Regions from separate parts of the Cetobacterium sp. ZOR0034 genome, predicted to be linked through region 2. Evidence: riboswitches for the same ligand, from Rfam matches in the RefSeq annotation. Region 2 holds a riboswitch; the other holds the start of a gene.
The links. Region 2 has a riboswitch for thiamine pyrophosphate ahead of thiD (bifunctional hydroxymethylpyrimidine kinase/phosphomethylpyrimidine kinase). Riboswitches for the same ligand answer to the same signal wherever they lie in the genome.
Positions count from the first base shown of each region.

Region 1: it holds a riboswitch for thiamine pyrophosphate, as region 2 does, so the genes downstream of both, tenA (thiaminase II) here and thiD (bifunctional hydroxymethylpyrimidine kinase/phosphomethylpyrimidine kinase) in region 2, are expected to answer to the same signal.

Region 1 is NZ_JTLI01000072.1:32,230-40,632, forward strand. Features, by position in the region: gene L992_RS11710 (ABC transporter permease) at 1-446, opposite strand, end outside; gene L992_RS11715 (ATP-binding cassette domain-containing protein) at 433-1,146, opposite strand; gene tenA (thiaminase II) at 1,148-1,801, opposite strand; TPP riboswitch at 1,893-1,982, opposite strand; gene L992_RS11725 (single-stranded DNA-binding protein) at 1,997-2,422, opposite strand; gene polA (DNA polymerase I) at 2,571-5,318, shown strand; gene whiA (DNA-binding protein WhiA) at 5,330-6,232, shown strand; gene L992_RS11740 (bifunctional riboflavin kinase/FAD synthetase) at 6,243-7,202, shown strand; gene L992_RS11745 (ScpA family protein) at 7,177-7,857, shown strand; gene L992_RS11750 (TaqI-like C-terminal specificity domain-containing protein) at 7,859-8,403, shown strand, end outside.
Region 2 is NZ_JTLI01000007.1:117,045-125,447, reverse strand. Features, by position in the region: gene L992_RS02745 (amidohydrolase) at 29-1,423, shown strand; gene L992_RS02740 (hypothetical protein) at 1,510-2,124, shown strand; TPP riboswitch at 2,146-2,243, shown strand; gene thiD (bifunctional hydroxymethylpyrimidine kinase/phosphomethylpyrimidine kinase) at 2,329-3,135, shown strand; gene thiM (hydroxyethylthiazole kinase) at 3,128-3,952, shown strand; gene L992_RS02725 (ABC transporter permease) at 3,978-4,757, opposite strand; gene L992_RS02720 (ATP-binding cassette domain-containing protein) at 4,757-5,368, opposite strand; gene L992_RS02715 (hypothetical protein) at 5,480-5,992, shown strand; gene malQ (4-alpha-glucanotransferase) at 6,023-7,522, opposite strand; gene L992_RS02705 (carbohydrate porin) at 7,604-8,403, opposite strand, start outside.

The sequences.
Region 1 (8,403 bases), on a different contig from region 2:
AAATAATTAATCTCATCTTTTTCGATGTTTTGGAATCCGTTGTATATAGTTATGGTTATTGGGAAAAATGAGATTATTACAGAAACAATAACTTTACTCCAAATAGAATAACCAAACCATAAGATGAAAATAGGTGCTAAAGCTGTGATTGGAATAGTTTGACTCGTGACAATCAAAGGATAGATTGAGTCATAAACTATCTTATTAAAATCCATAGCAATAGCCAAAGTAACTCCTAATATTAAAGTCAAGATAGATGCAGTAACGGCTATTGTTAAAGTAGCGGGTAGATGAGTTAAAAAAAGACTCTCTTTTAAAGTCCATATTTTAATAAGAATATTTAAAGGAGTTGGAAGAATATATGCTTTATTTATAGCTTTTCCTAAAACCTCCCAGCACATAAAAAATATTAGTATAGACAGTGTTCCAGGATTAAATTTTTTCATTGTCAACTCCCTTCACAGATGTTAGAATCTCTTTTTTTAACTTTGCTTTTTCCTCAAATGTCATATTTTTAGGAACTGTAAACTCATCAAATGATGAAATTGGTTTTTCCTTACAAACTAATATACGATTAGATAAAAACATAGCCTCGTCAATATCATGAGTAATAAAGATCATACTTTTTTGAAGAGTAGTTAGACTATTTAGAAGCCACTTTTGTAAATCTTCACGAGTGATGGCATCAAGAGCAGAAAATGGCTCATCTAAAAGTAAAAGCTCTCCTTTGTTCATAAGAGTTCTTATTAAAGATATACGCTGTTTCATTCCACCAGAAAGTTCATCTGGATAGTTGTCAGCATAGGATAAAAGATTAAATCTTTTTAAAAGATTTAAAGCGTTTTCTTTTTCTTTAATCAGATCACCCTTTTCAATCTCAATTGGAAGAAGAATATTTTGAAGAATGGTTCTCCAAGGTAGCAAAGTATCCGACTGAGGCATGTACGAGATACTATTTATAGATATATCTCCGTTAGTTGGAGTTTCAATATTTGCTAAAAGTTTTATGATGGTTGATTTTCCACAACCACTGCCACCAACTATACTGATAAGTTCGTTATTCTTAACATTAAATGATAGATTTTTTAAAATCGGAAGTTCATCATTATAATTAAAAGTAAGATTGCTAACATTAAGAATATCCATTTTAATGAGACCCCTTATATGACATATCCCAGAATTTATACTCGTAGATACTACAGTTGATAAATATAGTTTTTAGATGCTCTTTCTCCTCTTCAGAGATATTTGCACAATATTTTTCAACAATTTCAATATTCCAATTTGTAAGTTCTTCATAGGTAGATGATGAATATGTTTTAATCCAATCCCCATAAAAATCTTGCTCGATTCCATAAAGTTCCTTTAATTTATCACCAATCATTTTATAACTCCACATACATGAAAGAGCAGCAACAGCAATCTCTTTTATATCTCCACAATGTGAAACTGAAAGCATATAACTAGTGTAAGATACATTATCTAAAGTTGGTTTCACTCTCGAAATATCCTCTTCAGTAATGCCTAATTTTTTCATATAAACTCTATGTATTCCCATCTCAGAGTTTAAGATTCCATCTGTAAGTTTTGCAAACTTTTTCATATCATTTTCATTTTTACTTTTTATAACCCCTAGAGCAAAAAGTTTTGCATATTCTAAAAGGTATAGGTAATCCTGAATAATATAAAACTTAAATTTTTCTTTGTCTAAACAGTTTTCTCCAATCTCTTTTACAAATGGATGCTCGTAGTAGCTATCCCAGATATCTTTTGCACTTAAATATAACTCTTTTGAAAACATAAAATCCTCCTGTAAAATTCTTTAAAATAAAAAAAGCTATTTTCCAAAAAATTAGGAAAATAGCTTTTAGAACACAATTATAGAAGATAAATGTGTGTTAAGACTACTTCCCTACGCTAGTATTAACTAGATCAGGTTCTAAGGGTAAAATCTCAGCCCGAAGGCACCCCTAGTAGTTTATAAATTATTTAATTATTAGAACGGGAATTCGTCCTCATCGAAAGATGATCCACCGAAGTCATCTTTTGATGGTGCCTCAGCAGCTCTTGGTGCTGAGTATGATGGTGTTGGTGCGAAGTCGTTTGATGGAGAAGCCTCTCCTCTTCCTTCAACAAACTCCATACTTTCAACTAGTACATCGTAACTAGTTCTTTTTTCTCCATTTACTTCATATCTATTCATTTGAAGTCTACCGTTAACAGCAACTTTTCTTCCTTTTCTTAGGTACTCACCAATAAGTTCAGCTGTCTTTCCGAAAGCGACACAGTTGATGAAATCTGCTTCACCTTTAGAAAAAGGTCTGTCAACAGCTAAGCTAAATCTTGAGTAAGCTTTACCACTTTGTCCAAATTTAAGTTCAGGATCTCTAGTTAAACGTCCGATTAATACAACTAGATTCATAAATACCTCCTATATTTTAGTTTATACATTCAAATTATAACAGAAAAATAGAAAAAATAATATTTATTTATAAAATAATTTTTTTTATAAAGGTAGTCTGTATGGTATAATAATATGAAAAATGTAAAAAGAATGAAAGGGGATAAAGATGAAAAAAGCAGTTTTATTAGATGTAAGTGCAATAATGTACAGAGCTTTTTATGGAAATCTTAATTTTAGAACTAAAAATGAGCCGACAGGAGCAGTTTATGGATTTATAAATACACTATTAAGTGTAATAAACCAGTTAGAACCTGATTATATAGGAGCTGCGTTTGATGTTAAAAGAGCGACTCTAAAAAGAAGTGAGATGTTTAAGGATTATAAAGCAAAAAGAGATGCAGCCCCTGAGGATTTAGTAGTTCAAATTCCAAGAATAGAGGAACTTTTAGATTGTTTTGGAATAAAAAAATTTAAAATAGATGGCTATGAAGCAGATGATGTACTTGGGAGCTTGGCTAAAGATTTAGCAGCGAAAGGAATTGAGTCGTATGTGATAACAGGAGATAAGGATTTATCTCAAATTTTAAACGACCATGTAAATATAGCTCTTTTAGGAAAGGGAGATGGCGGAGGTTTAAAAATACTTAGAACTGAAGCAGATGTAATCGAACAGCTAGGTGTAAAACCAGATATGATACCTGATCTGTTTGGATTAATTGGAGATACGAGTGATGGAATACCGGGTGTTAGAAAGATAGGGTCAAAAAAAGCTATACCTATGTTAGAAAAATATGGTCATTTAGAGGGAATATATGAAAATATAGATTCGTTAACAGAACTTCCGGGGATTGGAAAATCATTAATAAATAATTTAATTGAAGATAAAGAGATGGCGTTTTTAAGTAGAGAGTTAGCTACTATCCAATATATACATTTGGATTTAAAAGATGAAGAGTTAGAATATAAAAGAGATAATGTAAGATTGCTGGAGTTCTTTAAGATGTTAGAGTTCAAATCTCTGATAAAAAAGTTAGGGCTTGAAAATCTAGTAAATACAGAAAATTCACAAATCTTATCTGAAGAAAAAACTGAACCACAAATGACATTGAATATAGAGCCAGAGAAAGAGAAGGTTGTAGCTTCGACTCCGGTAAGCGGCGGAATGCAGTTAGGATTATTTAATTTTACAGCTCCAGCCCAAACAACAGTTTCGGATGAAAAAGGATTTTTCGTTTTAAAAGGTGAAGAAATTTTTAAAAAGTTATCTTCTAATGAGAAAGTAGCAATCTATCTAGGAGATAAAGGAGTAGCAGCTTCTTTAAAGAGTAGAGATTACTATTTACCACTAGATGATAGTGAGAGTATTGACTCGTTTAAAAAACTATTAGAATCAGATACTCAATTTATATCTTACGGATTTAAGAATATTTTAAGAAAAGGTTACTCTATAAAAAATATGGAGTTTGATACAATGTTAGCCTATCATCTTTTGACATCTCAAACTAGAGAAGAGATTGAGGTTATGTTAAGAAATGTTATAGAGGAAGATGTTGAGAAATATTCAGATGTATTTGGAAAAACCAAAATAGATGAGATATCAAATGAAGAGTATGGGAAATTTTTAGCTAAGAGAACTCGAGGAATGTTATTAGCATATCCAGAGCTTTTAAAAGAACTAAAACATAATAATCTATACGAAGTACTGAAAGAAACAGAGATGCCTCTAATAAAAGTATTAGCAGCTATGGAGATAGAGGGAATAAAAATATGTCCAGAATATTTTGCAGAGTATAGCTCTGAATTAGAAAAAAAATTAGAAGGTTTAACTGATAAAATATATGAGGAAGCAGAAGGTGAGTTTAATATTAACTCTCCAAAACAATTGGGCGAAGTTTTATTTATCAATCTAAATATCCCACCTGTAAAGAAAACAAAAACAGGATTCTCAACAGATAGTGAAGTTTTAGAAAAATTAGATGAACAAGGTTATCCAATAGCTAAATATATTTTAGAATATAGAAAGTTAAGTAAGTTAAAATCGACATATGTAGATCCACTTCCTAAGATGGCAGATGAGAACAATAGATTACATACAACATTTAATCAAACAGGAACAGCAACAGGAAGATTGTCATCATCAGATCCGAATCTTCAAAATATACCTGTTAGAACAGAAGAGGGAATGAAGATAAGAGCTGGTTTTGTAGCTAAAGATGGCTGCGTACTTTTAGGTATAGATTACTCTCAAATCGAATTAAGAGTTTTAGCGGAGATATCACAGGATGAAAACTTGATAAAAGCTTATGCTGAAAACTTAGATTTACACAGTTTAACCGCTAGAAAACTCTTCCAATTGTCAGATGAAGAGAGTGTATCGAGAGAGCAAAGAGATGCCGCGAAAACAGTAAACTTTAGTATAATATATGGAAAAACAGCATTTGGATTATCTCAAGAGTTAAAGATAACTCCGAAAGAAGCTTCTGATTATATCAGTAGATATTTTGAGCAATATCCTTCAGTGAAGCATTTAGAAAAAGAGATTATATTGTCTGCTGAAGAAAATGGATATGTTGAAACATATTTTAAAAGAAAAAGAATAATAGATGGAATCAATTCAAACAATAGAGTTATAAAAAGTCAGGCTGAAAGAATGGCTGTAAATACAGTTATCCAAGGAACGGCTGCTGAGGTTTTAAAAAAGGTTATGATAAATTTATACAATCTTTTAAAAGATAAAAATGATATTCATATGTTACTTCAAGTACACGATGAACTTATATTTGAAGTGGAAAAAGATAAAGCCTTAGAGTATAAAACTGAAATAGAGAAAATAATGAGAGAAAGTATAAAATTCTCTAAAGTAAAACTAGAGGTAAATAGCTCTATAGGACAGAATTGGTCTGAAACAAAGTAGGAGGAAAGATTGTGTCGTATACTTATAAAGTAAAAAATGAGATACTTCATAGGTGTGAACTATCAGAAGATGAAAAGTACGCTGAAATAAGAGCGATACTCTTATTGAAACACGCCATAAATGAGAATAGTATAGAGTTAAAATTAGAAAACAAAGAGATAGCAGAAAGAATATATTCAATGCTGAGAGAGTTAACAAAGTTAAAGATATTTATAAAGTTCTCTAAAAGTAAAAAATTTGGAGAGCATAATACATATGTAATAAATATACCATCTCAACCGGGTGTAAAAAAATTTGTAGATGATTTAGATAAATATAGTTTACACAGTGATAACACAGATGAAACAATAGAAAAAGGATTTATAAGAGGAATGTTTTTGGGATGTGGATATATAAAATCTCCTGAGAAAGAGTATGCTTTAGATTTTTTTGTAGATAGTGATGAGTTAGCTGATGACCTGTATAATCTTTTAATAAAAATGGAGAAAAGAGCATATAAAACCATCAAAAGAAATAAACCTTTAGTTTATATGAGAAATGCCGAAGATATTATGGATATAATAGTTTTGATAGGATCGATGAAAGAGTTTTATAACTATGAAGAAACTACTATGATTAAAGATTTAAAGAATAAAACCATCAGAGAGATGAACTGGGAAGTTGCTAATGAAACGAAAACATTAGACACAGCTAGAAAACAGATAAAAATGATAAATATAATTGGAAATAGGATGGGATTAAATAATCTTAGTCCTGTTCTTGAAGAGATTGCCTTTTTGAGATTGGAAAATCCAGAGGCTTCTTTACAAGAGTTAGCAGAAATAATAGGAATATCTAAATCTGGAATAAGAAATAGGTTTAGAAGATTAGAAGAGATACATAATGAACTTTTAGAAAAAGAGAGAGAAGCATAAGGGGAGTACTATGAAGATAATAGACGATATTTTGCTAACTGAAGAAAAATTTGGAGATGTTTATGTTGCTATAGGAGCTTTTGATGGGATTCATATGGGTCACAGAGAGTTGATATCTAAAGCTGTCGAAAAAGCAAAAGAAAAGGGAGGGAAATCGGTAGTATTTACCTTTTTGAATCATCCTTTAGAGATTACAAATAGCATTAAAGCACCTAAATTGATAAGTTCTTTAGATGAAAAGATTCATATAATAAAATCTTTAGGTGTAGATTATTTAATTTTACAACCTTTTACTAAAGAGTTCTCAAGTATGAGTCCTGAGCAATTTGTAAAAACAGTTCTTAAAAATACTTTGAATACAAAAGAGATTTATGTGGGATTCAATTTTTCTTTTGGAAAAGGTGGAAGAGGAACAGTTGGGAATTTAAAAGAGTTTGCTAAAGTTTTGGATATTGAAGTAAATGTTATAGAACCTGTAAAATTAGAGGAACAGATAATAAGTTCGACTTTTATAAGAGAGATGTTAGCGACTGGGAATCTAGATATCGCTAATAGATGTTTAGGGCAGCCATTTTTGATTATTGGCGAGGTTGTTCACGGAAGGAAGTTGGGGAGAATTATGGGGTTCCCAACAGCTAATTTGAAAATTCTAAATAAAATATATCCTCCGTTTGGAATATATGGAGGTAGAGTTAGAATAGAAGGTGAAGAGAGTAGTTGGAATGCTGTTATCAATATCGGAAAAAATCCAACACTGAAACCTGATGAGAGAAGTATCGAGGTACATATATTGGACTTTGATAGAGATATATATGGGAAAAGAATATATGTATCGTTAATGGAGTTTTTAAGAGAGGAAAAAAAATTTAATTCGATGGATGAGTTAAAAGAAACAATAAAAAATGATGTTCTGAATTGGAGAGCTAAGGTTAAGGTAATAGAGGATGGAGATAGTATTAAAGATAGATAATTTTGAAGGACCGTTGGACCTTTTATTACATCTTATAGAGAAGAAAAAAATGAAAATATCTGAAATAAAAATATCTCAGATTATAGATGAGTATCTTCAATTTATAGAAAAAGCACAGAGTGACAATTTAGGTATAAAGGTAGAATTTTTAGAGATCGCTTCAGAACTCTTAGAAATAAAAGCTGTATCGATATTGAGTGTAAATAAAGAGGAAGAGAAAGAAAAGGATTTAAAAAGAAGACTAGAGGATTATAAAGTATTTAAAGAAGTAGCAACAGTTATAGCAACTATAGAGTGTGAATACAATATAGCTTATACAAGAGGAGAGGGAAGAAAAATCACCAAAAATATCCCGAAAGAGTTTGATTTGACAACTTTGAAACTCCAAGATGTTTTCAATAGCTATGTTAAGTATCTTCCTAAAGATGAGGAATATTTAGAGATTGAAGTAGAGAAAAGATACTCTTTAAAAGAGGAGATGGATAGAATAAAGGTGATACTTTATTCAGCAGAGAAAACTGTAGTAGATCTTTTTAGAAGAGCAGAGAATAGGACACATTTAGTTTATATATTTTTAGCGATATTAGATTTATATAGAGATGGAATTATATCAATAGAGGGTGAAGGTAGCTTAAAACTCTTTAGGAGGGACTAAGTTGGAATATAATTATAAAATATATACTCCGGAGCGGTATGCTTTAAGTATGGCAAAAGTATCGCTAGAAAAATGTTTAGAAAAAATTTCGAATGAGAATTTTTTAGATATAAAAATAGTGGATATCTCTTGTGGATCAGGAAATCTTCTTTTAGCTATGTTAGAAGAGTTGTTGAAAACTTCTAAAAAGATATTTGGAGAATATAGATATAGCGAAAAGTGGTTAACAGGGTATGATATAGACTCAAAAGCATTGAATATATTAAAGAAAAGAGCGGAGGCTCTTTTCTTTAAATATGGAATAGATGGAGAGTTAAACTTAAAAGAGTGTGATTCACTTTATGAGATTATAGATGAAAAGTATGATATTGTTATTGGAAATCCACCATATTTAGGCGAAAAAAACCACAAAGAAGTTTTTCATACAATAAAAGAAACAGATTTTGGAAAAAAATATTATAAACCCAAAATGGATTACTTCTATTTTTTTATTGAAAAAGGAATAGATATTTTAAAAGAGGATGGGATTTTAGTTTATTTGACAAC
Region 2 (8,403 bases):
GATTTTTTTATTTGGGAGGATTATTAACATGAAAAGTTATTTAAAGGGTGCTTTATTAGTAGGAAGTTTATTTATTGTAGGATGTAGTTCTTTAGTTGAAAAGAAAGAATCAGCTAATATAATTATAAAAAATGGAACTATTTTAACGATGAATGAAAAAAGAGATGTTATTGAAAATGGGGTTTTGGTAATAAAAAATAATAAGATAATATCAATAGGAAATGAAGATTTGTTAAAAAAATATAGTGCAAATAAAGTTATAGATGCTGAAGAGGGAATTATAATGCCAGGAATGATAAATACTCATACACATGCTTCTATGACTGTGTTTAGGTCATTAGCAGATGATGTTCCAGATAGATTGAATAGATATATATTCCCTTTAGAGAATAAAATGGTAAGCCCAGAGATGGTTTATTTAGGAGCAAGACATGGAGCTACAGAAATGGCTTTAGGTGGAGTAACAACTATGGTTGATATGTATTTATTTGAAGATGATGCAGCAAGAGCTGTTAAAGAAGTTGGATTAAGAGGAGTTATGACTCAAAATATAATTAAATATCCAACGGCCGATGGACAAAAGAAAGGTGAAACATTAGAAAGAGCAGTCGCTTTTGTTGAGAAATATAAAAATGATGAATTAATTACTCCAGGATTTGGACCACATGGACCACATACAGTAACAAAAGAGGAGTTATTAAAAATAAAAGAGTTATCTGAAAAATATAATGTGCCAGTGTCAATGCACGTTGCAGAAACTGATGTAGAGTTTGATAGAATAAAAAAAGACTTTAAAATGACTCCTGTAGAATATTTAGATTCGTTAGGATTATTAAATGAGAGATTCATAGCAGCTCATAATATATTTGTGACTGATAGTGATATCGAATTAATGAAAAAGAGAGATATAGGAATAGCACATAATATGGTTGCTAATATAAAATCTGCAAAAGGAATTTCACCAGCATTAAAAATGCACGATATGGGAATGAGAGTGGGATTAGGAACAGATGGACCTATGAGTGGAAATACACTAGATATAATTGGTCAAATGGGGTATGTAGCAAAGTTACACAAATTAGATACAAAAGATAGATCTGCACTACCACCATTAAAAGCTGTAGAAATGGCCACAATTGGTGGAGCAAGAGCGATTCATAGAGAAAATGAGTTAGGAAGCTTAGAAATTGGAAAATTAGCTGATGTAGTTGTAATAGAAACGAAGTCTGTAAATATGAATCCAATATTTGATCCGTATTCAGCTTTAGTTTATTCAGCTAATGCTAGTAATGTAGATACAGTTATTGTAAATGGAAAAGTAATTGTAGAAGATAAGAGAATAAAAACAGTGGATTTAGAAAAAAATTCAAAGGAATTAAACAATTTTAAAGGAAAAGTTCAAAAAATAGCAGAAACTCTATAAATTTAGTAAAAATTATGTTATAATATATCCCTGCTTAAAAAAGTTATAAAACTATTTTAATATACAGGGAGGAAACTGATTAAAGTATGCTAGAAAAATTTGTCATTTTAATCACATTATTATATTCAACAGTAGGTTTTGGATATGATGATACAAGGATTAGGGAGATTATAATAAGTGAGGTCCTATCTCACGAAGGGGATAAGCTTGTAAGAACTCAAAAGGAACTTTCAAAATATGGAATAAGAAATTTTTTACTATTAGATTATAATAAAAAATTTGAAAAAGATTATGAAATAAAAACTTTAACAGAGGAGCAAGCAAGAGAAATAGCAGAGCACTTACTAATCGATTATAGATTAGATGAAATTAAACATTCGTATTCACAGATGATGATATTTGATATATTCTTCAATGGAGGATACAATGCAGGAGCAGTTATAACTCAAAGAGCATTGAAAAGATATCGACCATCAGAAGCTATTGTAGTAGATGGAGTTTTGGGTAGTAAAACAATAAAAGTTATTAACTCTGTTCAAGATCATGAAAAATTTATTGACCTTATAACTGAGGAAAGAATAGCTTATTATAAAAGTTTAAACAGCTGGGAACAGTACGGAAAAGGCTGGGAGAAAAGAATCGATGCCTATAGAATAAAGTTAAAAGAGATGGCAATGGTTGACAATGGAAATAGAATATAGTATAGTGTGATTAAGAGAATAAAAGTTTACTAGGGGAGCCTTATTGGCTGAGAAGTTTAGACTGACCCTTTGAACCTGATACGGTTAATACCGACGTAGGGAAGTAGCGAAAACAGTATTAGCTGATATATCTTTTAGTTGATAACTATGAATTCGAGCTACCCTTAAGGGTAGCTTTTTTTTATACATAAATAGGAGGTTGGAATGAAAAATATTTTAACAATTGCAGGGTCTGATTCATGTGGAGGTGCAGGGATTCAGGCGGACTTAAAAGCTATGAGTGCTCAAGGAACATATGGGATGAGTGTAATAACAGCTATTACAGCTCAGAATACAAAGGGTGTTTTTGCCGTTCAAGAGATTGATACAGATATTATAAAGAAGCAGATCGAAGTTATTTATGAAGATATAGCTGTAAGTTCAGTAAAAATTGGTATGCTTTCGAGCAGCGATATAATAAATATAGTTCATGAAACATTAAAAGATGTAAAAGCTAAAAATATAGTTATCGATCCAGTTATGATTTCTAAAAGTGGATATTATTTGTTAAAAGAGGATGCCATAGAAGCATTGAAAAGATTTTTAGAGATTGGAACATTGGTAACACCAAACATACCAGAAGCTGAAGTTTTATCAAATATAAAAATTGAAACTGAAGAGGATATGATAAAAGCCGGAAAAATAATAAAATCTATGGGTTCTAAAAATGTTTTAATAAAAGGTGGACATAGAGAAGACAACTGTACAGATATTCTGATAACAGAAGACAATGAAATCGTAAAATTTGAAGGAGTAAGATTTAAAACAAAGAATACACACGGAACAGGGTGTACACTGTCATCTACAATAGCATCTTATATAGGAAAGGGATTAACAGTAGAGGAATCGGTTAGATTAGGAAAAGAGTATATAAGCAAAGCTATAAAAAATTCATTTTCAATAGGAGAGGGAGTGGGACCCGTGGGTCATTTTATAGATTTATATAAAAAGGCAGGTGTAGATTTTGAATAAGCAGGGATTAAAAGAGGAGAAAATAATTGAAGTTATTAGGGGATTGGAAAAAATAAAAAATAAAACTCCTTTAGTTTATCATTTAACAAACACAGTGACAATAAATGACTGTGCAAATATTACTTTAGGAATAGGAGCGTCTCCACTGATGTCGTTTTGTATAGATGAGATTGAAGAGATAATAGGGTTTTCTTCAAGTGTTGTTTTAAATATCGGAACAATGGATAAAAGTATGAGAGATATGGCCATTGAAGTTGGAAGAATAGCAAATAGACTTAAAAAACCTATAGTTTTAGACCCAGTGGGAGTAGGAGCGACAAAGGCAAGAAGAGAATTGGTAGAAAATCTATTAAAAGAGGTAGAATTTACAGTTATAAAGGGAAATATGGCTGAGATAAAATGTCTTTTGGGAATGGATGTTAGAAGTAGAGGGGTAGATTCTTTAGAAAATGAAGAAAGTGGAGAAAAAATCGTTGTGTTAGCTGCAAAAAAATTATCAACAACTATAGCGATAACTGGAAAGATTGATTATATATCAAATGGAGAAAATGTAGTTAAGGTTATGAATGGAAGTAGTTCTATGGGATTAGTTACGGGTACTGGATGTATGATTTCATCACTGATAGGATCCTTTTTAGGTGCAGATAACAACTCTTTTATAAGTGCTTTAGGTGGAGTATTGTGTATGGGAATTGCTGGTGAACTTGCATCTAAAAATTATAGAGGGACAGGTGAATTGAAAGTTTCGATAATAAATAATATTTCAAATATGAATCAAGATATGTTAGAGATAGAAAGTAAAATAGCTACCAATTAAATTTGGTAGCTTTTTATATTTAAATCTATTTTTTATTTTGAGTAAATAAAGAGTAACCATTAAAAAATTGTACTGAGCAGAAGATCATAAGTAAAAATGAAGATAAAAATCTTGAAACAAAAAGAGCTGTCATAATAGCAATTTGATATTTGATAGCTACAATAGGAAGTGAACCTCCTAATATTTGACCAGTCATCATCCCAGGAAGAGAGACTAATCCAACATTTCCCATATTTGCAACAGATGGTCTAAATGCAAGTGAAACAGCACTAGAAATAAAAGGTTTAAGTGCTTCAAATTTCGTAGCTCCAAAAGATAAAGATAAAAGGTAACTCTCTTCATTTATTTTCATGCTTTTAAGAAAATCATTAATTGTTACAATCATCCCATTCACAGTATTTCCTAAAATCATTCCAGAGAGAGGAATAAGATACATAGCGTTAAACTTATCTTCTAATTTTAAAAGAAATATAGAAAAAAGAGAAAGGTTTAAAATTAACGGTGTAATTATTGCAATAGCAGTACTGAAGAAAAATTTTAAACTGTGTATCTTTACATCCCTGATAACTGTTATTGTAGCAGCACTGCTCATAAATATAAGATAGGCAATATTAATTAAGGGGTTGTTTAAAACTAAAATATAGTGTAGATATGCTCCTACAAGCATAAGTTGTATAAACATTCTAGATAGTGATTTTATAACCTTAGAGATTTGATTGATCTCTAAGTAGTTCATAATGAAAAAAATAGGAATTAAAAAAAATCCAAAATATAGTAAATTAGGTAAAAAAATATCTTGTGCCATTACAATGTAACCCTCCTGAATTTTTCTAATGATGTAGTGTGGTCGTGTGAAACTAAAATAACTGTTTTATCACTATTTAAAATATATTCAGTTACCTTCTCTTTCATTTCTTGATCTAGAGATGAGGTTATTTCATCTAAAATCCAAACTTCTCTATCAAGTAAAATTGTTATTATAAAAGCCAATCGCTGTTTTTCTCCACCTGAAAGCTCGTTTATATGTTTACTTAAAATATTTTTTTCAAGATGGAAGAGATTGAAAAAGTAAAAAAGTTTATCATAATCTAATTTTTTTTTAGCATTTAATTTGTAATTAAAAATATTATTTATTATTTTTTCGACATTATCATTTAGAAAAGGTGTAGATTGAGGCATATATCCTAAATATTTTCTTATATTATCAATAGTTTTTTCAGTCAATTCGATATCGTTAAAAAAAACTTCACCTGAATTAGGAGAGTTAAAACCAAGTAATATTTTTAATAGGGTACTCTTTCCTTTTCCAGATTTTCCAGATATTAAAACTTTTTCTCCTTTGTTGATGTTTAGACTAAATTCGTCTAAAATAATTTTTTCGTTGAATTTTAAACTGATATTTTTAAATTTAATCATAATTCCTCCTGAATTAAAAACTTCATAAGGATTTTAGCATATAAAGGTAGGAAAGAACAATAAAATTTTGTATGTAAATATAGGGAGAGTTAAATAAAAAGGAGGTTTCTTATGGATAAGACAAATATAAAATTACAACAATTAGATAAATTTGAGAGAAAGTTAATGAAGCATGGAAAAGTTTTAACTTTGAAGCCTAAAGAGGATTTTCTAGATGATTTTTTTAGAGAAAAAGGACATAATATAGAGCATTTAAAAGCAGAAAATACTCGACTTCATTTTGGAGATGAAAATTATGAAGGAATAGTAAAAGAAAGTGTGATAAAACTTATGAATAGTTTAAAGCAAACAGAAAGATTTGTAGGAATTTGGGCATTGGATACGCTTTTGAATTTAGACAGATTGGATATCTATTATGTTTTGAATAGATTGTATTCAGTTTTAGTTGAAAAAGGATTGCTATATCTATCTTTTAGAACAGGAAATGAGGATTGTTTTGAAAATGGAAAATGGTATACTTGTTTTACAGAGAATGAGTTAATTGATTTAATTGGATTCACAGATTTTAGTATAGTTGAAATGGAGAATTCTGAGAATCACATAAACTTAATATTAAAAAAGTGAGGCTTAAACGGTTTGCCTCACTTTTTTAACTTAACGTTTATGTTTTATCGTTAGCACCGATAGTTTGTTTTCTAAATCTTTTGTTAGAAGAGATTTGTTCATTCTCCAAATCCAATTACCTCCTAGTGTAGAAGGAGTATTCATTCGAGCTTCATCATCTAAATCTAAGAAATCTTGTAGTGGTGCTATAGTAAGATTTGAATTTGAGCTCCAAAGTGCTTCTATAAATTTCCAACTTATAGAGCTGTTGTTTTCTACTTTAGAAGTTAGAAATTTTGAAAGGTATTCATCACAAAAATTTTTATCTTTTTCATTTGTACTTTTATACCATCCGGTAACTGTTTGGTTATCATGAGTTCCAGTATAAGCCACACTTTTTTTAGGATATTTATGAGGAAGATAATCACTTTCCTCTCTTGAATCAAAAGCGAATTGTAGTATTTTCATTCCTGGGTAACCTGAATCCTTTAAAAGTTTATAAACTTTAGGAGTTAAAAAACCTAAATCTTCTGCAATTATATCTAAATCTCCTAAAGATTTTTTTATAGCATAGAAAAGCTTCATACCAGGTCCCTTTTCCCACTTACCAAATTGAGCAGTTTTAGCCTTTGCTGGAATAGCCCAATAAGATTCAAAGCCTCTAAAGTGATCTATTCTAACTTTATCATAAAGTTTAAAACAGCTTTTAACTCTTTTAATCCACCAACTGAAATTATTTTTCTCTATATATTTCCAGTTATAAAGAACATTTCCCCAAAGTTGACCATATTTACTAAAAGCATCTGGAGGACATCCTGCAACTTTTTTAGGCTGTAGTTTTTTATCAAACTCAAACATCTTAGGATTTTCCCAAGTGTCAGCACTATCTGTAGCAACAAAGATAGGAATATCTCCAATTATTTTTATCTTGTTATTATTCGCATATTTTTTTAAATCATCCCATTGTTTATAGAAGAAAAATTGTAGAAATATTTGAAAATCAATTTCATCTTTAAATTTTTCTTTGGCATTTTTTAAAGTTTTTTTACATCTGAAACGATATTCTCGCGGCCATTCTAACCATGATTTTCCATTGAAATTATTTTTTATAGCCATAAAAAGAGAGTAGTTATCTAACCACCAAGAGTTTTTATTTTTAAAACTTTTTAGCAAAGTAAAAGAGGTATGACTTTTAAAGTTTTCAAAAGCTAATCTCAAAACTGAATATCTTTCTATGTATAATTTGTCATACTGAATTTCAGAAATAGAATTTAATTCTTTTAAAGTTTTTAAATCTTCGTTTTTTAAAATATTCATCTCAACGAATGAGTCTAAATCAATAAAATATGGATTTCCAGCGAAAGCTGAAAAAGATTGATAGGGAGAGTCTCCATATCCTGTTACTCCCATTGGAAGAATCTGCCAATATTTTTGATTGCTATTTTTTAAAAAGTCAACAAACTCATAGGCACACTTTCCAAAATCACCTATTCCATATTTTCCAGGTAGCGATGTTATATGTAAAAGGATACCACTAGATCTTTCATTCATAAAAATACCTCACTTTTAGATTTAATAGCTCCGGGTATCTACGGGGAAAATACCCAGAGCAATAAAGAATTTAATTAAGTGTTAGAACCAAACTTCAGCTTGAACTCCAACTCTGATGTTGTCATCATTATATTTTTCTTTGTTATTTGCTGTATCTTGAGTTTCACCACCTACATATGTAACAAATGCTCTAATTTCAGGTCTAGCCCAGAATTGATTAGAATCAAGTTTTAGTGTAGGGGCAAAAGTTAATTTGTAGAATGTTCCGTTAGAATCTGTATCATCAGAGAAGTTAGATTCAGTATATCCTATTCCACCTTCAAATTGAAGTTCAAAGTTATTATTTATTTTGTAAACAGGTCTAACTACAAAAGCAGTTTCAAAACCATTCTTTTTATATAAATCAAGATCTCTATCTTCAGGTTTATTATCATATTGACCATATAAAGTTGTGAATAAATCCCATTTCTCGTTTAAATTAGTAAGTCCCCAAGTTCCAAGTCTATATGAAGTAGCTTTTTTATAGTTTCCAGTAGCATTTCCAAGAGAACCAAGTCCCCAAGTAGCTCCAATTCCAGAACCAATTTGACCATAGAATTTAGAGAAACCATTTAAACCATAGTAACTATTTAAGTTATATTGTGCAAATCCTTGGAATCCATTTTTAGCTAAACTAGAATTTTCATCTTCGTTATCTTGAGATTTTGCTCCAACTAGATCAAACTCGAAGTTACCGATAGAGTATTTTGTAACTAAACCAACTATATCTTGATCATCTCCTACACTAGAATTTCTTGCAACTGTTGCAAATCCTAATTTACCTTCTCCAAGAGCAATGTTGTCAACTCCTAATCCAGTACCTGATAAATCTGTATAGTAGT